DNA from 2 places in the Streptomyces showdoensis genome. Region 2 is predicted to be linked to the other one. Evidence: predicted binding sites of a transcription regulator. Region 2 holds the regulator's gene; the other holds the start of a gene.

Region 1 (10,052 bases), 1.8 Mb from region 2:
CGTGGGCACCCCGGTGACCCGCTCCGCGGAGACGGTCGCCTTCCTCCGCGCGACGATCGGGGAACTGAAGACGAACGGCTTCGTGACGGCGTCCCTGGAACGAGCGGGCCAGGACACGGGCCTGCTGGCGGGCCCGGAGGCGTAACCGCCCGAACCGCCCCGCCGCCCCCCGCCGGGCACTCCTCACCGGCCCCCGGGGGCGGCCACTCGGGCGGGCCCCGGCCTCCCGGGGCCGGCTTCCCCGGCGGCCCCGAAACTCCTCCGGAAACCGTCTCCCCCACCCCCCGAAATCCCCCCTCCACGCCCCCTGACTCCCCCTCCACGCCCCGCCCCACCCCCTCCCGGCAAGGGGCGCCCACACCCCCTCCCGAACGCCCGCCCAGACCCCGCCCAGACCTCCCCCGCAACACCTCTGACCTGGGATTTCTCCCTCAACTCCCCTACCGTTCAACGGAGACGGAAGGGGACCGCATGAACCGTACGGACCGCACGGCCCACACCACCCGCACGACCCGCACCACCGAGGACGTCCTCCGCCTCCTGGACGGCCTGTTCGCGCAGGACGTCGACAAGTGGCAGGGCTTCTACGACGACCGCTCGCGCCCGGTGCCGTTCTTCGTGCCGAAGCCGGACGAGAACCTGGTCGGGTACCTCGACGGCGGCCTCGTCCCAACCGGCGGGCGCGCCCTCGACCTCGGCTGCGGTCCCGGCCGGAACGCGCTGCACCTCGCCGAACGGGGCTTCCGCGTCGACGCGGTGGACCTCTCGCCGGGGGCCCTCGCCTGGGCCCGCGAGCGCGCCCAGGAGGCCGGCCGGGACGTCCGGTTCCTCCACGGGGACGCGTTCGCCCCGGAGACGGACGCCGCGCTCGACGGCCCGTACGACCTGATCTACGACTCGGGCTGCTTCCACCACCTCGCGCCCCACCGCCGCGTCACCTACCTCGCCTTCCTCTCCCGCCACCTCGCCCCCGGCGGCCACTTCGCCCTCACCTGCTTCGCCGCCGGCCCCGGCGGCATGGGCTCCGAACTCCCCGACCCCGCCTTCTACCGCGACCGCTCCCTCCACGGCGGCCTCGCCTACACGGCCGAGGCGCTCCGCGAGGTCTTCGACGCCTTCGAACCCGTCGACCTGCGCCGCATGCGCGACGAGACACCGAGCTCCCCCCTCTTCGGCGAGCCCTTCCTGTGGACGGGGCTTTTCCGCCGCAGCTAGCACCGTCCCGCAGCCGGCACCGTCCCACGGGAAGGGGCGGGGCCGCCGGAATCCGATGGCGCTCCCGCCCCGTCGCCTCCTACGCTCCGCCCATGCGCTACGCCAAGACCTCGTTCGTCTGTCTGCCGTGCCGGGCGTCGTACAAGCAGCCGTACCTCGACATCACCCGGGAGCGGCGCTGTCCGCGCTGCGCGCGCGTGATGATCCACGCCGGTTCGGCGTTCGCGCCGCCCCGACGGCGGGACCTCGCGGCCTGGCGGGCGCTGTCGGTGGTGCTGAACGCGGGCATCGGCTTCCACAAGAGCTGCTGCGGCGGCCCGGGTTGGCGCCCCCGCACCCTCCGCGAGGTCAAGGAGCGCAGCGCCCACGCCCGCCGCACCGGCGAGCCCCTGGCCCGTGCCCTGCTGCACTACGAGGTGCCCGCGGGCTGAGCTCCGGGGCGGTCGCGCCCGCGGAGGCGGGGCGGTCGCCCCGGGGCGGTCACATCGTGCGGAGGTGGTCGGCCAGCCGGTCGTACTGCTCCCTCACCCCCGCCTCCATGCCCGCCGCCAGCGCCTGGTCCCGGGTCTCCGTGGACGGCCAGAAGGAGGTGCTGGTCAGCGCGGTGCCGCCGTCCGGGGTCGCGTCGAAGGCGAGGATCACGCGGACCGGCTCGGCGCCCGGCATCTGCTCGAAGACCTCCGAGTAGACGATCCGCTCGCTCGGCACGATCTCCTCGTACGTGCCCGAGAAGACGATCTCCTGCCCGTCGGGGGCCCGCTGCCCCCAGCGCCAGGCGCCGCCCGGCCTCAGGTCGACCTCGCAGACGGACATGGTCAGGCCCGAGACGCCGTACCACGCGCGGACGTGCTCGGGCCGCGTCCAGGCCTCCCAGACCCGCGAGACGGGCGCTTCGAAGGTGCGGGTGATGACCAGCTCGCGTTCCGCCGGTGTCGTCAGCAGCGTGATCATGAGATCTCTCCCGCTTCCGGCCGGGCCCCCGGGCTTCCGGGTCCGGCCCTCTCCACCAGGATCGCCCCCCGGGCCCGCTCCAGCGAGCCTGGCAATGCAGTGAACATGTTCAACGATCAAGCGCTATGGTGCTCCCACGCGGCCCGCGATCACCAACGCGAGCAGGCGCCGCGTCTTTCTGACCTGTGGGGGGTCCTTCTGATGCGCTCGAAGCGCACCCTGCCGCATGCCCTCGTGCGTGCGGCCACCGTATTCGCCCTGTCGGCGGGCGTCGCCCTGCCCGCCGTCATCACGGCTCCGACCGCGTACGCGGCGACCGTCAGCCGGACGACCACGCTGGACGACGGCCGGCTGACCGTCGACGGTCTGCCGAACGACGCCCTGTGGATCAAGGTGAGCGTGCTCGCCTCCGCCGCCCCGGACGCCGCCGTGCTCGCCTCGACGGACGAGCTCACGCTCTCCGCCTACGCCGCCTGGACCACCGAGGCGCCGATCCGGCTCCCCGAGGGCACCGCCCTCGGGGACTACCCGCTCGCCGTCGAGTACCGGCTGCCCGGCGGCACCGTGCAGCGCTGGACCGGCGGCTCCTTCGGCTACCGGCTGCACACCGGCGTCTCGGCCGCCTCGTTCGACCGCACGACCACCAGCTACGACAGCCGGGACGTCGTCCTGTCCGGCAAGGCCACCACCTGGAACCCGGCCACGGACACCACCGGCCCGGCCGCCGAGGGCACCACGGTCAAGGTCGTGCTGAACCTGACCGACGCCTACGCCAGGCCCCAGTCCCGGACCCTGGCCGTCGCCACCGCCGCGGACGGCACGTTCACGTTGCCCGTCACCGCCGACGACGAGATCACCGGCGGTACCGCCGAGGTCGTGCCGGCGTCCACCGACACCGACCCGGCGGCCGCGCGCCCGCTGCCCGCCGTGGGGGTGGAGAAGCTCAAGTACCGGGTCACCTCGGACACCGACCGGTTCCGCGTCGCCGCCGGTACGGACGTCAGGGTCTCGGGCCGGGTGGAGCGCCTGACCACGGAGGGCTGGCGGAGCTTCGGCGGGATCCCGGTGGTCACCGTCTCCGGCGAGCCGTACCCGTACACCAAGGTGATCACCCCGATCGGCAGCGGCACCACGACGGCCGACGGCGACTTCTCGTACCCCGTCCGGGCCCAGTACTCGACGCACCGGCTGTACACGCTGCCGAAGCCGTCGGTCTACTTCGACCGGAACGCGACCTACCCGTCCGCCACCGCCGACATCGCCGTGCCGCAGCAGTTCACGTACGCCGGCGCCACGATGACGCTCGACGAGTACGGCTGGGTGAAGGCCCGAGGACGCCTGGGGAACGGCTCCACGTACTGCGACACGAAGCCCGACTGGGTCGCCCTCCAGGTCTCCCTGGACAACGGACGCACCTTCCGCACCCTGAAGTCCGGGTACGTCGACACCGGCTGCTGGTACGACTTCGGCGCCTGGGGCTACGTCAACGCGGTCTACCGGATCTACCACCCGGAGAGCGACCGCTACGTCGCCAAGAACACCGCGAACGTGCGCCTCTCCCGCATCGAGACCCGGATCGTCAACGTCACCTACAGCCCCTTGCGGCCGCGGGTCAACGGCAAGATGACCGTCAAGGGCCTCGTGCAGCAGAAGGTGAACGGCGTCTGGAAGGCCATGCCCGGCGCGCGGCTGACGCTCTACGTCAAGCCGAAGGGCGACCCGAACTGGTACTGGGCGGCCAGGAACATCGCCACCGGCTCCACCGGCGCGTTCACCGTCACCACCGCCAACTACGGCGACGGCACCTGGGGTCTGGGGCTGCAGTCCAAGGCCGGTTACTTCTACAGCGAGTCGAGGAACTTCTATGTCGATGCGCGCTGACCTCCGCCGGCTCTCCGCCGTCTCGCTCGTCACGGCGCTCGCCCTGGGCGCCGGGGCGGCCCCCGCCCTCGCCGAGGAGCCCGCTCCGGCCCCCCGCCACCGTGGGCATCGGCCGGGCCGTCACCGTCGACACCCAGCGGGGCACCTTCCGGGTCACCGCCTGGACCGACGCACCGCAGGCCACCGTCACCGCGGTGTCCGCCAAGGTCCGGAAGGGCGACACCGTCCTCGCCGACCTGCCCGCGCTCGTCCAGGACCCCGCCAACAAGGGCCTGTTCGCGCTGCCCGTGGAGTCCACCCTCAAGCTCACCGAGGACGGCGGCACGCTGCCGGAGCTCGGGAGGTACGCGATCGACGTGACGGCCACGGACTCCCTCGGGAACACCGTCACCCGGGCGAACGCCGGCACGCTCGACTTCACGCTGCGGCCGAGCCTGACCCGGTTCACCGCCGGCTTCGCCACCTGGGCCGACCGGAACGGACACCCGGCGGGCACCCTGACCGGCATCCAGCCGGGATCCGGCGACCAGGTCCCGCTGTCCGGCCGCTCCGTCTCCATCGAGCGCTGGGCGGACGACGCCCCCGCTCGGCTCCGCCATGACGGCCGCCGACGGCACCTTCGCCGCCGAGCCGATCCCGGTGGTCACGCGCTGGGACGCGTACCGGGCCGAGTTCAGCGAGAACAGCGACCAGGTTCACGGCACCACCGCGACCTACGACTCCGTCGACGTGCGGACCAGGACGATGGCGATCACCGCCGCCGCCGACCGGCCGATCGCGGCGAACGGGGAGACCGTCACGCTCACCGGCCGGGTCACCGACCCGGTGGACGGCTCCCCCGTCGCCGACGAGCCGCTGGAGGCGCTCCTGGGCGGCGGGGTCCCGAAGCCCGTGCGCACCGACTCCGACGGCCGGTTCTCCGTGCGGCTGGTCGCCGCTCCGGGCCCGGACAGCACCGGCTGGAGCGTGCGGGGCACGAGCATGTTCCAGGACGGGCTGTACGCGAGCGGTCCGCTGGCCCTGCCGAAGGACACCCGGACGACCCTCACGGCCTACCGGCTCGGCGGCGACGGACGTCTCTCCGTGTACGGCCAGTTCCGCTCCCCGTACGAGAGCTGGGCGGGCTACACGACCGACCAGACGGTGCTCCTGGAGCAGTCGCCGGACGGGCAGAACGGCTGGAGGAAGGTCGCCTCGACCACCCTCTCCACCAACGTGCGCGTGTCGTTCGGCCTCGGCCTGACCACCAAGGGCGGCTGGTTCCGGCTCCGCACGGTCGGCACGTCGATGTACGCCGGGTCCCTCAGCCGGACCTTCCACGCGGCCCGCACCTCCACCCGCGTCCTGGCCGTGGACGCGACCCCGGAGCCGGTCCGCAAGGGCGCCGAGATCACGGTGACGGGCACGGTGCAGCACGACCTGGCGGGCTGGAAGCCGCTGGCCAACCAGCCGGTGCAGCTGCGCTTCGCCGCATGGGGCTCGAAGACGTGGAAGACCGTCGCCTGGGGCCGCACCAACGCCGCGGGCAGGACGAGCCTGAAGGCGCGGACCTCGGTGGACGGGACGTACACGATCGTCTACGTCGGTGACGCGTCGCACTTCGACGCGGCCGGCAAGGGCGACTACGTCGACGTCCGCTGACGCCCGGCGGGCGGAGGCCCGCACATGACCGAAGGGCGGCACCCCCGCTGGGGGGTGCCGCCCTTCGTCGCGTTCAGCGATGAACGACCGATCCTCTACGAGGATCAGAAGTCCATGTCACCGCCCGGCATGCCGCCGCCGGCCGGCGCGGACGCCTTCTCCGGCTTGTCGGCGATGACGGCCTCGGTGGTGAGGAACAGGGCCGCGATGGACGCCGCGTTCTGCAGCGCGGAGCGGGTGACCTTCGCCGGGTCGATGATGCCCTCGGCGATCATGTCGACGTACTCACCGGACGCGGCGTTCAGACCGTGGCCGACGGGGAGGTTGCGCACCTTCTCGACGACGACGCCACCCTCGAGACCACCGTTGACGGCGATCTGCTTGAGCGGGGCCTCCAGGGCCAGCTTGACGGCGTTGGCACCGGTGGCCTCGTCGCCGTCCAGCTCCAGCTTCTCGAAGACCGCGGAGGCCTGCAGCAGGGCCACGCCGCCACCGGCGACGATGCCCTCCTCGACGGCCGCCTTCGCGTTGCGCACGGCGTCCTCGATGCGGTGCTTGCGCTCCTTGAGCTCGACCTCGGTCGCGGCACCGGCCTTGATGACGGCGACGCCACCGGCGAGCTTCGCCAGGCGCTCCTGGAGCTTCTCGCGGTCGTAGTCCGAGTCGCTGTTCTCGATCTCGGCGCGGATCTGGTTCACGCGACCGGCGACCTGCTCGCTGTCACCGGCACCGTCGACGATGGTGGTCTCGTCCTTGGTGATGACGACCTTGCGGGCGCGGCCCAGCAGGTCGAGGCCCGCGTTCTCCAGCTTGAGGCCGACCTCCTCGGAGATGACCGTGCCGCCGGTGAGGATGGCGATGTCGTTCAGCATGGCCTTGCGGCGGTCGCCGAAGCCCGGGGCCTTGACCGCGACGGACTTGAAGGTGCCGCGGATCTTGTTGACGACCAGGGTCGACAGGGCCTCGCCCTCGACGTCCTCGGCGATGATCAGCAGGGGCTTGCCCGACTGCATGACCTTCTCGAGGAGCGGGAGCAGGTCCTTGACCGAGGAGATCTTGGAGTTGACGATCAGGATGTACGGGTCATCCAGGGCCGCCTCCATGCGCTCCATGTCGGTCGCGAAGTACGCCGAGATGTAGCCCTTGTCGAAGCGCATGCCCTCGGTGAGCTCGAGCTCGAGCCCGAAGGTCTGCGACTCCTCGACGGTGATGACGCCTTCCTTGCCGACCTTGTCCATCGCCTCGGCGATGAGCTCGCCGATCTGGGTGTCGGCGGCGGAGATGGAGGCCGTGGAAGCGATCTGCTCCTTGGTCTCGACATCCTTCGCCTGCTCGAGCAGGGCGCCCGAGACGGCCTCGACGGCCTTCTCGATGCCGCGCTTGAGAGCCATCGGGTTGGCACCGGCGGCCACGTTGCGCAGACCCTCGCGGACGAGCGCCTGGGCGAGGACGGTGGCGGTGGTCGTACCGTCGCCGGCGACGTCGTCCGTCTTCTTGGCGACTTCCTTGACCAGCTCGGCGCCGATCTTCTCGTACGGGTCCTCGAGCTCGATCTCCTTGGCGATGGAGACACCATCGTTGGTGATCGTGGGGGCGCCCCACTTCTTCTCGAGGACGACGTTGCGGCCCTTGGGGCCGAGGGTGACCTTGACGGCGTCAGCGAGCTGGTTCATGCCGCGCTCGAGACCGCGCCGGGCCTCCTCGTCGAACGCGATGATCTTGGCCATGTGAAGTGGTCCTCCCGGACATGGGGTGGATAACGCTCCTGGACCGCGCCGACGCCCGCGACGGACGGCCTGCGTGCCCTGTGGTTCCTTGCCCCACCTGGCCGCGGGCCTCGTCTGCCCGATCCTCGTAAGCACTCTCACCTTCAGAGTGCTAACGCCAATGATTAGCACTCGCCCCATGCGAGTGCAAGCGACTACCGAGGATCGGTCACCCACGAACGCGCGCGCCGCGCGCACGAGCCCGGCGCACGAGCCCGGCGCACATGACGGCGGACGCCGGACATGACGAGGGGCCCGCATCCGGTTACGGATGCGGGCCCCTCGACGGAAGTGCGTCGGTGGCCGATCGCGCCGCGCTCAGGCGGTGGCGAGCTTGACCATGTCCGCCTGCGGACCCTTCTGGCCCTGCGAGATCTCGAACTCGACCCGCTGCCCTTCTTCAAGGGTGCGGTAGCCGTCCATCTGGATCGCGCTGTAGTGGACGAAAACATCCGCACCACCGTCGACCGCGATGAAGCCGTAGCCCTTCTCCGCGTTGAACCACTTGACGGTGCCCTGAGCCATGCCTAACTCCCCTATTACTGGCCCTTGCGCGGGACCGCACTTCGCGGACCCGGGTCAGACCCTGCGCCGGAACGCGTCGACCGCGGCTGAATGTATCTGCCCAACTGCCCTCTGCAACAGGTCAATCCGACGAGAATTCTGGGCACGCCGGAAAGGGGAATTGGGGAGAATCCCTTGAATTCCGGGTCAAGTCGGGCCGGGCAAAGCGCGCAGAAGGTACACAAGGCACGGGCACTTTGGCTGCTTCTTGTCGCGCGCGGGCGCATTCTCATATGCGTCTGGCATGAGCAGCGGAGGGGACTTCCCCAACTCTACCGCGCTCAACCATGCAGAATTGCCCCTTCCGCTTCTTCTCGCGGAAGGGGCAATTCAGATAAGACGGGTACCGCCGGTAAGCCGACCCGGGCGGGGTGACGGCTCAGCAGCCGCCGGCGACGGCGGGGATGATCGAGACGCCCGCGCCGTCGGGCGTGGCGGTCTCCAGACCCTGCTCGAAGCGCACGTCGTCGTCGTTGACGTACACGTTGACGAAGCGGCGCAGCTTGCCCTGGTCGTCCAGGACGCGGGCGGCGATGCCGGCGTGGTTCTTCTCCAGGTCGGCGATGACCTCGGCGAGGGTCGCGCCCTCCGCCTTCACCTCGGACGCGCCGCCGGTGTAGGTGCGGAGGATGGTGGGGATGCGGACGGTGACGGCCATGGGGTCACGTACCTTTCAGTGGGCCAGGCCCGCGTCGCGGAACGCGTCCAGGCTCGGGCGGATGGTGGCGGTCGCCTGAGAACTGTCGGCCACGGCGTCCAGGGTCTTGAGGCCGTCGCCGGTGTTGAGGACCACCGTCGTCAGCGCCGGGTCGATGAGGCCGGCCTCGACCAGCTTCCGCGTGACGCCGACGGTCACGCCGCCCGCGGTCTCGGCGAAGATGCCCTCGGTGCGGGCGAGGAGCTTGATCGCGTCGACGACCTGCTCGTCGTTCACGTCCTCCACGGCGCCGCCGGTGCGGCGGGCGATGTCGAGCACGTACGGGCCGTCGGCCGGGTTGCCGATGGCGAGCGACTTGGCGATGGTGTTCGGCTTCTGGGGCTTCACGACGTCGTGGCCGGCCTTGAAGGCGACCGAGACCGGGGAGCAGCCCTCGGCCTGGGCGCCGAAGATCTTGTACGGCTTGTCCTCGACCAGGCCCAGCTTGATGAGCTCCTGCAGACCCTTGTCGATCTTGGTGAGCTGCGAGCCGGAGGCGATCGGGATCACCAGCTGGTCCGGGATGACCCAGCCGAGCTGCTCGCAGATCTCGTACGCGAGGGTCTTGGAGCCCTCGCCGTAGTACGGGCGCAGGTTGACGTTGACGAAGCCCCAGCCCTCGCCCAGCGGGTCGCCGATGAGCTCCGAGCAGAAGCGGTTGACGTCGTCGTAGTTGCCCTCGATGGCGACCAGGTCGCCGCCGTAGACGCCGGCCATGACGACCTTGCCCTGCTCCAGGTCGTGCGGGATGAAGACGCAGGAGCGGAAGCCGGCCCGGGCGGCGGCGGCGCCGACGGCGCCGGCCAGGTTGCCGGTGGAGGAGCAGGAGAGGGTGGTGAAGCCGAAGGCGCGGGCGGCCTCGATGGCCTGGGCGACGACCCGGTCCTTGAAGGAGTGGGTCGGGTTGCCGGAGTCGTCCTTGACGAACAGCTTCCCGGGCTCGACGCCGAGCTCGCGGGCCAGGTTGTCGGCCTTGACCAGCGGGGTCCAGCCGGGGTTCAGGTTGGGCTTCTCGGCGACGTCGGCCGGGACGGGCAGCAGCGGGGCGTAGCGCCAGATGTTGGCGGGGCCGGCCTCGATGCGCTTGCGCAGCTCCTCCGGGTCACCGGAGGGCAGCTCGTACGCGACTTCGAGCGGGCCGAAACACAGTTCGCAGGCGAAGATCGGGCCGAGCGGGAAGGATTCACCGCATTCGCGACAGGAGAGTCCGGAAGCGGGACCGAGGTCGACGGTGGTTCCGGGTGCGACGGTCTGTACAGCCATGGAGGCGAGGCCCTTTCTCCTCATCTTTCCCATGACGAATTTTTCGCCATGAGACGGATTTGGCACCTTCCCTA
Region 2 (10,052 bases):
GTGGTCGATCCGCTCCACGCCGAGGACGTCCAGCGCCTCGCGGACGTACGCCGCCGGACCCTCCTCTCCCGCGTGCGCGACCCGGCGCAGACCGAGCCGGGCGGCCTCCTCGTACACCTCGCGGAACTTCGCCGGCGGGTGACCGACCTCCGCCGAGTCGAGGCCCACCCCCGTGATCCGGCCGAGGTACGGCTTCGCGGCCTCCAGGGTCGCCATCGCGGACTCGGCCGACTCGTCGCGCAGGAAGCACATGATCAGCCGGGTGGAGATCCCGTACCGCTCCTCCGCACGGTCGAGGGCGGCGCAGAGCCCCTCCACCACGACCCCGAACGGGACCCCGCGGGCCGTGTGCGCCTGCGGGTCGAAGAAGATCTCGGCGTGCCGCACGCCCTGCTCCCCGGCCCGCGCGAGGTAGGCGTCGGCGAGCTCGGTGAAGTCCTCGGCGGTGCGCAGGACCGCCATCAGGCCGTAGTACAGGTCCAGGAAGGACTGCAGGTCGCTGAAGCGGTAGGCCTCGCGCAGGGCCTCGGTGTCCGCGTACGGCAGGGTGACGCCGTTGCGCGCGGCGAGGGCGAAGGCCAGCTCGGGTTCGAGGGTCCCCTCGATGTGGAGGTGCAGTTCGGCCTTGGGTACGGGCATGGTGCTGGTGCTTTCTGGTCTAGCGCTTGGGTACGGGGATCCGCATCAGGTCCTGGGCGATGCTCAGCTCGCCCTCGAACCCGGCCGCCCGCGCCTGCCGCTCGAACTCCGCGGGATCGGAGTACCGCTGCGAGAAGTGGGTCAGGACGAGATGGCGCACGCCCGCGTCCCGGGCGACCGCCGCGGCCTGGCCGGCCGTCAGGTGCCCGTGGTCGGTGGCGAGCCGGACGTCCTCGTCGAGGAAGGTCGACTCGATGACGAGCATGTCGGCGCCCTCGGCGAGCGCGTACACCCCGTCGCACAGCCGGGTGTCCATCACGAAGGCGAAGCGCTGGCCGCGCCGGACCTCGCTCACCTCGTCGAGGGTCACGCCGTCCAGCACCCCCTCGCGCTGGATCCGGCCGACGTCGGGGCCCTTGATGCCGTGCGCGGCGAGCCGCTCGGGCAGGATGCGGCGGCCGTCCGGCTCGGTGAGCCGGTAGCCGTAGGACTCCACGGGGTGGGAGAGCAGCCGGGCGTCGAGGGTGTACGCCCCGGTGACCGCGAGCGGCCCGTCGGCGTCGACCGGCGCCTCGCTCAGCCGTACGGTCTCGCGGTAGGCCGTGGCGTACCGCAGCCGCTCGAAGAAGCGCTGCCCGCTCGCCGGGTAGTGCGCGGTGACCGGGTGCGGGACCTGGTCGAGGTTGATCCGCTGGATCACCCCGGCCAGGCCGAGCGAGTGGTCGCCGTGGAAGTGCGTGACGCAGATCCGGTCGAGGTCGTGCGCCGCGACCCCGGCCCTCAGCATCTGCCGCTGGGTGCCCTCGCCGGGGTCGAAGAGGATGCCCTGCCCGTCCCAGCGCAGCAGGTAGCCGTTGTGGTTGCGGTGCCGGGTCGGCACCTGGCTCGCGGTGCCGAGGACGACCAGTTCGCGTACGGACACGGTGACGTCCGGTCCTATCCGGGGGGCCAGTTGAGGCCGCGGCCGCCGAGGACGTGCGCGTGGGCGTGGAAGACGGTCTGGCCGGCGCCGGCGCCGGTGTTGAACACGATCCGGAAGCCGTGGCCGTCGATCTTCTCCTCCGCGGCGACCTCGCCGGCCTCGCGCAGCACGTCCGCGGCGACCGTCGGCGCGGCGGCGGCGAGGGAGGCGGCGTCCGGGTAGTGCAGGCGCGGGATGACCAGGACGTGGGTGGGTGCCTGGGGGTTGATGTCGCGGAACGCGACGGTCGTCTCCGTCTCGCGCACGATCGTCGCCGGGACCTCCCCTTCCACGATCTTGCAGAACAGGCAGTCGCTCTGCGGCTCTCCGGCCATGGCCCGGTCCTCCTCGACTCCGTTGATCAGTACCCGCGCATGCTATCGGGACCCCGCCGGGGCGGGGCCGGGGCCGGGAAGAGTCCGGCAGGTCACGTCGCCCCTACGACCAGCGCCCGGTGCGGCCCAGCACGAGCGCGGCCGCCGCCGTGCCCGCGGTGGAGGTGCGCAGCACGCTGTGGCCGAGGCGGTACGGCTTGGCGCCGGCCTCCTCGAAGAGCGCCAACTCCTCCGGCGACACGCCCCCTTCGGGCCCGACGACGAGCACGATCTCGCCCCGCGCGGGGAGTTCGGCGGTGGCGAGCGCCCCGCTCGGGTGCTCCCTGTCCTCGTGCAGCACGGCCGCGAAGTCCGCGCCGGCGAGGAGGGCGGCGACCTGCTTGCCGCTCATCGCGTCGGCGACCTCGGGGAAGCGGGTGCGGCGGGACTGCTTGCCGGACTCGCGGGCCGTCGCCCGCCACTTGGCGAGGGCCTTGAGCCCGCGCTCGCCCTTCCACTGGGTGATGCAGCGGGACGCGGCCCACGGCACGATCGCGTCCACGCCGGTCTCCGTCATGGTCTCGACGGCCAGCTCGCCGCGGTCGCCCTTGGGGAGGGCCTGGACGACGGTGATGCGGGGCGCGGGCGCCGGGTCCTCGTGGACGGCGGTGACCTCGACGGTCAGCTGGTCCTTGCCCTCGGCGGCGGCGACCGTGCACGCGGCCCAGGCGCCGTTCCCGTCGGTCAGCACCAGCTCCTCGCCCGCGCGCAGCCGCTTCACGGACACCGCGTGGCGGCCCTCGGGCCCGTCGAGGAGGAAACCGCCCGGCGGGGGGACGGTGTCGACGACGAAGACGGGTGCGGTCACGAGGCGCTCCTGGAGCTTGCGAGGGCGGTGTGGAGTTCTTCGGCGAGGACCTCGACGAGCCGGCCGGCCGGGAGGTCCCGGGCCAGGCGGTGGCCCTGCCCGGCCCACAGGGCCATGCCCTGCGGGTCGCCGGCGGTCGCGGCGGCCTTGCGCAGCGGGGCGGTGAGGTGGTGGACCTCGGGGTAGGCGGCGGGGGCGTACGGCCCGTGCTCGCGCATGAAGCGGTTGACCAGGCCGCGGGCCGGGCGGCCCGAGAAGGCCCGGGTGAGTTCGGTGCGGGTGAACAGCGGGTCGGTCAGGGCCCGCTTGTGCAGCGGGTCCGCGCCGGACTCGGGGCAGGGCAGGAAGGCGGTGCCCAGCTGGGCGGCGTCGGCGCCGGCGGCGAGGACGGCGGCGATCTGGCGGCCGCGCATGATCCCGCCGGTGGCGACGATCGGCAGCCGGACGCTCTCGCGCACCTCGGTGAGCAGCGCGAGCAGCCCGCCGCCGCTGCCGGCGGACGGCCCGTCGGCCGGGTCGTCGCGGTGGGTGCCCTGGTGCCCGCCCGCCTCGGTGCCCTGCACGCACAGGGCGTCGGCCCCGGCGCGCTGGGCGGTGCGGGCCTCCTCGGCGGAGGTGACGGTGACGATCGTGAACGTACCGACCCGGGCGAAGGCGTCGAGCGCGTCGCGGTCGGGACAGCCGAAGGTGAAGGAGACCACCGGCACCGGGTCGTCCAGGAGGATCGCCAGCTTGGCCTCGTACCCGTCGTCGCGGCCCTGGTCGGGGTCGCCGAGCTCGGTGTCGTACCAGCCGGCCTCGCCGGCCAGCTGGTGCCGGTAGACCTCGACGGCGGCGGGGTCGGCGGGCTGTCCGCTCTGCGGCATGAAGAGGTTGACCCCGAACGCCCGCGCGGTGAGGCCGCGGACCCGCTTGATCTCCTGGTACAGCCCGCCCGCGGTCTTGTAGCCGCCGGCCAGGAACCCGAGGGCTCCCGCCTCGCACACGGCACCGACGAGCTCGGGAGAGGAGGCGCCACCCGCCATGGGGGCCTGCACGATCGGATGACGAAAGAGATCGTTCAGTGCGGTGGACATGCAGGCATCGTGCCATGCCCGCGCGGACGCGCCGAATCGGCCGACGAGGGGGTACGCGGGAGGGGCGCGACGGCGCCGGGAGGGGGTACGCGGGAGGGCGGCCCCGCACGCTGCGGGACCGCCCTCGGACGGAACGAAGCCGGGCTCAGCGCCCGTTGAACGCGTCCTTCAGTCGCGAGAACAGCCCCTGCTGCCCGGGCTGGAACTGCCCCGTCGGGCGCTCCTCGCCGCGCAGCTTGGCCAGCTCGCGGAGCAGGCGCTCCTGCTCCGGGTCCAGCTTGGACGGGGTCTGCACCTCGACGTGGACGATCAGGTCGCCCCGGCCGTTGCCGCGCAGGTGGGTGACGCCGCGGCCGTGCAGCGGGATCGACTGGCCGGACTGGGTGCCCGGGCGGATGTCGACGTCCTCGAGACCGTCCAGGGTCTGGAGCTGCACCTTCGTGCCGAGCGCGGCGGCCGTCATCGGGATGGTGACCGTGCAGTGCAGGTCGTCGCCGCGCCGCTGGAAGACCTCGTGCGGGGTCTCGTGGATCTCGACGTACAGGTCGCCGGCGGGGCCGCCGCCGGGGCCGACCTCGCCCTCGCCGGCCAGCTGGATCCGGGTGCCGTTGTCGACACCGGCCGGGATCTTGACCGTGAGCGTGCGGCGGGAGCGGACCCGGCCGTCGCCCGCGCACTCGGGGCACGGGGTCGGGACGACGGTGCCGAAGCCCTGGCACTGCGGGCAGGGGCGGGAGGTCATGACCTGGCCGAGGAAGGACCGGGTGACCTGGGAGACCTCACCGCGGCCGCGGCACATGTCACAGGTCTGCGCGGAGGTGCCGGGCGCGGCGCCCTCCCCGGAGCAGGTGGTGCAGACCACGGCCGTGTCGACCTGGATGTCCTTCGTCGTGCCGAACGCGGCCTCGTCGAGGGTGATCTCCAGGCGGATCATCGCGTCCTGGCCGCGCCGGGTGCGCGAGCGCGGGCCGCGCTGGGACGCCGTCCCGAAGAAGGCGTCCATGATGTCCGAGAAGTTCCCGAAGCCGCCCGCGCCGAAGCCGCCGGCGCCACCGCCGCCCGAGGCGGAGAGCGGGTCGCCGCCGAGGTCGTAGACCTGCTTCTTCTGCGGGTCCGACAGCACCTCGTAAGCGGCGTTGATCTCCTTGAACCGCTCCTGGGTCTTCGGGTCCGGGTTCACGTCCGGGTGAAGCTCGCGGGCGAGTCGGCGGAAGGCCTTCTTGATCTCGTCCTGCGACGCGTCGCGGCGTACGCCGAGTACGGCGTAGTAGTCCGTGGCCACTTACGACTCCGCCAGGATCTGTCCGACGTAACGTGCCACTGCGCGTACCGCTCCCATCGTTCCGGGGTAGTCCATGCGGGTCGGTCCGACCACGCCGAGTTTGGCGACTGCCTCGCCGCCGGAACCGTAGCCGACCGAGACGACCGACGTGGACGTCAGCCCCTCGTGGGCGATCTCGTGCCCGATGCGTACGGTCATGCCCGATTCCTTGGCCTCGCCGAGCAGCTTGAGGAGCACGACCTGCTCCTCCAGGGCTTCCAGGACGGGCCTGATCGTCAGGGGGAAGTCGTGTCCGAAGCGGGTCAGATTGGCGGTGCCGCCGATCATGAGCCGCTCCTCCTGCTCCTCCACGAGCGTTTCGAGGAGGGTCGCCAGCACGGTCGTGACCGTGCCGCGGTCCTCGACCTCCTCGAAGGACTCCGGCAGGTCCTGCACCAGCTGCGGCACGTCCGCGAAGCGGCGGCCGACGACCCGGCTGTTGAGCCGGGCCCGCAGGTCGGCCAGCGAGGTCTCGCCGAAGGGCGCCGGGCAGTCGATCACCCGCTGCTCGACCCGGCCGGTGTCGGTGATGAGCACCAGCATCAGCCGGGCGGGAGCCAGCGACAGCAGTTCCACGTGCCGGACCGTCGAACGGGTCAGCGAGGGGTACTGCACCACCGCGACCTGCCGGGTGAGCTGCGCGAGCAGCCGCACCGTGCGGCCGACGACGTCGTCGAGGTCGACGGCTCCGTCGAGGAAGTTGTGGATCGCCCGCCGCTCGGGGGTCGACAGCGGCTTGACGCCGGCCAGCCGGTCCACGAAGAGGCGGTAGCCCTTGTCGGTGGGGATGCGCCCGGCGCTGGTGTGAGGCTGGGCGATGTAGCCCTCCTCCTCCAGCACCGCCATGTCGTTGCGCACGGTGGCGGGCGACACGCCGAGCTTGTGGCGCTCGGTCAGCGCCTTGGAGCCCACCGGCTCCTCCGTCCCGACGTAGTCCTGGACGATGGCGCGCAGCACCTCGAGTCTGCGTTCGCTGAGCACCGCGCACACCTCCAGCTGTCGATCCGGTTCCGGTTCTTCCGGTTTTGGCACTCGCCCTGCCCGAGTGCCAGGAATCCCCCGGCCAGTGTACGGCGGCCGACATCGCTCCTGGCAAGGAGGCGGGTCGGCGGGGTCGCAGCGGTTAGCGTCGCCGCATGGACATCGCATGGGAAGAGTACGGCTGGGAGCGGCTCGCGGAGGGCGTCGGCAGGCGGCGGCTGCCGGGCTGGGACGCCACGGTGGGCCTGGTGGTCGGGCGGGACGCGGTGCTCCTGTGCGACACGGGATCGAGCCTCGCCGAGGGCGCCGAGCTGCGGGCCCAGGTGGCGGCGCTGACGGGCGACCGCCGGGTGACGCATATCGCACTGAGCCATCCGCACTTCGACCACGTGCTGGGCACGGCGGTCTTCGCCGGGGCGGAGGTCTTCGGGGCGGTGGGCATGGACACCCTGCTGCCGCGCGAGCGGGAGGCACTGTGCCGGGACGCCGTGCAGCAGGGCGTGGACGAGCGGACCGCGGCGGAGGCGGCCGAGGTCCTGGTGGCGCCGCGCCACACGGTCTCGGGCGAGTGGACCCTGGACCTGGGCGGCCGCCAGGTGCTGCTCGCCAACGTCGGCCCCGGCCACTCGGGGCACGACCTGGCCGTCTTCGTGCCGGGCGCGCCGGAGGTCGTCTTCTGCGGCGACCTGGTCGAGGAGTCCGGCGAGCCCCAGGCGGGTCCGGACGCGATCCCCGGCCGCTGGCCGGCGGCCCTGGACCGGCTGCTGTCCCTGGGCGGCGAGGACGCGGCGTACGTGCCGGGCCACGGCGCGGTGGTGGACGCCGCGTTCGTGCGGCGCCAGCGCGGTGAGCTGGCACGGCGCTTCGGGGTGTCGTAGCGTCGGCCGGATGCCCGTCCCCGGGACGGGATCTGACGCCCCCTCGGCCGTCCGGCCCGGATGCGACGACCCCACCCGGGCCCCAGGACAGAACAGAATCGAGCCCATGCGCAGCTACAACCCGGATCTGACGCCCCCCTGGAAGCGCCCGTCGCCCGTCCCGGAGGTCCCGGCGGACCACGATCTCGTCGTGGAGGAGGCCGCGACCGGCTTCTGCGGGGCCGTGGTCCGCTGCGAGGCGGACACGGTGACGCTGGAGGACCGCTTCGGCAAGCACCGGGTCTTCCCGATGGAGCCGCGCGGCTTCCTCCTGGAGGGCCGGGTCGTCACCCTGGTCCGCCCCTCCCGCCCGGCCCCGTCCCGGCCCAGCCGTACGGCCTCCGGCTCGATCGCGGTCCCGGGCGCCCGGGCGCGGGTGGCCCGGGCGGGGCGGATCTACGTCGAGGGCCGCCACGACGCCGAGCTGGTGGAACGGGTCTGGGGCGACGACCTGCGCATCGAGGGCGTCGTCGTGGAGTACCTGGAGGGCATCGACGACCTCCCGGCCATCGTCGCCGAGTTCGCGCCCGCCCCGGACGCCCGCCTGGGCGTCCTGGTCGACCACCTGGTGCCGGGCTCCAAGGAGTCCCGCATCGCCGCCCGGGTCACCTCCCCCGACGTCCTGGTGGTCGGCCACCCGTACATCGACGTCTGGGAGGCCGTGAAGCCCTCCTCCGTCGGCATCCCGGCCTGGCCCGCGGTCCCCCGCGGCCAGGACTGGAAGACCGGCGTCTGCCGCGCCCTGCGCTGGCCGGAGAACACCGGCGCGGCCTGGCAGCACATCCTGTCGAAGGTGACCTCGTACAAGGACCTGGAGCCGGAGCTCCTGGGCCGGGTGGAGGAACTGATCGACTTCGTGACGGCCCCGTAGCCCGACGGGGCCAGGGGACGGGCCCGCGCGGGCGGGGTCCGTTCGCACGGCCCCGGCCGTCCGGGCGGTGGCCCGCCCGGGCGGCTAGTCGACCAGGTCCCGGACCACCGCGTCGGCCAGCAGGCGGCCGCGCAGGGTCAGGACGGCCCGTCCCTCGGCGTACGGGCCGTCGTCGAGGAGTCCGTCCGCGAGGGCCCGTTCCGCCGCCGCCAGGCCCGCCGGCTTCAGCAGCTCCAGCGGGCAGCCTTCGCGCAGGCGCAGCTCCAGCAGGACGCGCTCCACTCGCCGGTCCTCCGCCGACAGCACCTCGCGCCCGGCGCCGGGCGAGCGGCCCTCGCCGAGCGCCGCCGCGTACGCGCCCGGGTGCTTGACGTTCCACCAGCGCACCCCGCCCACGTGACTGTGGGCGCCGGGCCCGGCGCCCCACCAGTCGGCGCCGCGCCAGTAGAGCTCGTTGTGCAGGCAGCGCCCGGCCTCCGAGGTGGCCCAGTTGGACACCTCGTACCACGCGAAGCCCGCCCCGGAGAGCACCTCCTCCGCCATCAGATACCGGTCGGCGTGGACGTCGTCGTCGGTCATCGGTATCTCGCCGCGGCGGATCCGCCGGGCCAGCTGGGTGCCCTCCTCCACGATGAGCGCGTAGGCGCTGACGTGGTCGGGTCCGGCGCCGATCACCGCGTCGAGGGAGGCCTGCCAGTCGTCGTCGGACTCGCCGGGGGTGCCGTAGATGAGGTCGAGGTTGACGTGCTCGAAGCCGGCCGCCCGCGCCTCGGCGACGCAGGCCTCGGGCCGCCCGGGGGTGTGGGTGCGGTCGAGGATCTTCAGCACGTGCTGCCGGGCGCTCTGCATCCCGAAGGAGATCCGGTTGAAGCCGCCCTCGCGCAGCGTGGCCAGGTACGCGGGGTCGACGGACTCCGGATTCGCCTCGGTCGTCACCTCGGCGTCGTCGGCGAGCCCGAACTCGTCCCGGATCGCCCCGAGCATCGCGACCAGGTCGCCCGCGTCGAGCAGCGTGGGCGTGCCGCCGCCGACGAAGACGGTCCGGACCGGGCGCGGGTCGTCGCCGAGGACCTTGCGGGCGAGCCGTATCTCCTCGGTGACCTGGCCCGCGTAGTTGTCGCGGGAGGCGAGCACGCCGCCGGCACCGCGCAGCTCGCTCGCGGTGTACGTGTTGAAGTCGCAGTAGCCGCAGCGGGTCGCGCAGTACGGCACGTGCAGATAGAACCCGAGCGGCCGCTCGCCGGCCCCTTCCAGGGCGTGGGCGGGCAGCGCCCCGTCCTCGGGCATGGGCTCACCATCGGGCAGTACGGAAGGCATGCAGCCATTGTCCCGTACTGCCCGACGTGACCGTCGAACCTGTGGATAACCGGGGAAACCCCAGCTCAGAAGGGCGTGGCCCGGCTCAGGCCTCGCGCGCCCCCTCGTACATCTCCTCGATCAGGTGCTGGTAGGTCCGCTCCACGACCGGCCGCTTCATCTTGAGGCTGGGCGTGAGCTCGCCGTGCTCGACGTCGAGGTCGCGCGGCAGCAGACGGAACTTCTTGATCGTCTGCCAGCGCTGCAGCCCCTCGTTGAGGCGGGCGACGTAGCCCTCGATGAGCTTCTGGGTCTGCGGGGCGGCGACGACGTCCGCGTACGACAGACCGCCGAGCTCGTGCTCGGCCGCCCAGCCGAGGATGGCGGGCTCGTCGAGGGCGATGAGCGCGGAGCAGTAGTTCCGGTCGGCGCCGAGCACCACGATGTTGGAGACGAACGGGCAGACGGCCTTGAACTGGCCCTCGACCTCGGTCGGGGCGATGTACTTGCCGCCGGAGGTCTTGAACAGGTCCTTCTTGCGGTCGGTGATCCGCAGGTAGCCGTCGGCGGACAGCTCGCCGATGTCGCCGGTGTGGAACCAGCCGTCGGCCTCCAGGACCTCCGCCGTCTTCTCCGGCAGGCCGTGGTAGCCCTCCATGATGCCGGGGCTGCGCAGCAGGATCTCGCCGTCGTCGGCGATGCGGACCTCGGTGCCGGGCAGCGGCTTGCCGACGGTGCCGGTGCGGTAGGCCTCGCCCGGGTTGACGAAGGAGGCGGCGGAGGACTCCGTCAGGCCGTAGCCCTCCAG

The links. The regulator HrcA, encoded in region 2, represses chaperone genes, less so after heat shock. The targets are predictions, from matches to a motif close to TTNGCACTCNGNNNNNCNGAGTGCNAA.
Region 1: groL (chaperonin GroEL) is a predicted target of HrcA. The motif match lies at 7,544-7,570, and genes of this name have one in related genera.

Annotation. Positions count from the first base shown of each region.
Region 1 covers NZ_BAAAXG010000026.1:1,233,848-1,243,899, forward strand. Annotated here, with positions in the region: gene ABD981_RS18335 (transporter substrate-binding domain-containing protein) at 1-145, shown strand, start outside; gene ABD981_RS18340 (class I SAM-dependent methyltransferase) at 472-1,215, shown strand; gene ABD981_RS18345 (hypothetical protein) at 1,308-1,646, shown strand; gene ABD981_RS18350 (SRPBCC family protein) at 1,696-2,166, opposite strand; gene ABD981_RS18355 (hypothetical protein) at 2,368-4,047, shown strand; gene ABD981_RS18360 (peptidase associated/transthyretin-like domain-containing protein) at 4,645-5,688, shown strand; gene groL (chaperonin GroEL) at 5,793-7,415, opposite strand; gene ABD981_RS18370 (cold-shock protein) at 7,773-7,979, opposite strand; gene ABD981_RS18375 (MoaD/ThiS family protein) at 8,398-8,676, opposite strand; gene thrC (threonine synthase) at 8,692-9,978, opposite strand; SAM riboswitch class I at 9,996-10,052, opposite strand, start outside.
Region 2 covers NZ_BAAAXG010000026.1:3,017,874-3,027,925, reverse strand. Annotated here, with positions in the region: gene ABD981_RS26695 (adenosine deaminase) at 1-639, opposite strand, end outside; gene ABD981_RS26690 (ribonuclease Z) at 659-1,561, opposite strand; gene ABD981_RS26685 (histidine triad nucleotide-binding protein) at 1,576-1,935, opposite strand; gene ABD981_RS26680 (16S rRNA (uracil(1498)-N(3))-methyltransferase) at 2,039-2,782, opposite strand; gene ABD981_RS26675 (nitronate monooxygenase) at 2,779-3,858, opposite strand; gene dnaJ (molecular chaperone DnaJ) at 4,004-5,140, opposite strand; gene hrcA (heat-inducible transcriptional repressor HrcA) at 5,141-6,160, opposite strand; gene ABD981_RS26660 (MBL fold metallo-hydrolase) at 6,316-7,038, shown strand; gene ABD981_RS26655 (DUF3097 domain-containing protein) at 7,145-7,948, shown strand; gene hemW (radical SAM family heme chaperone HemW) at 8,033-9,265, opposite strand; gene ABD981_RS26645 (AMP-dependent synthetase/ligase) at 9,351-10,052, opposite strand, start outside.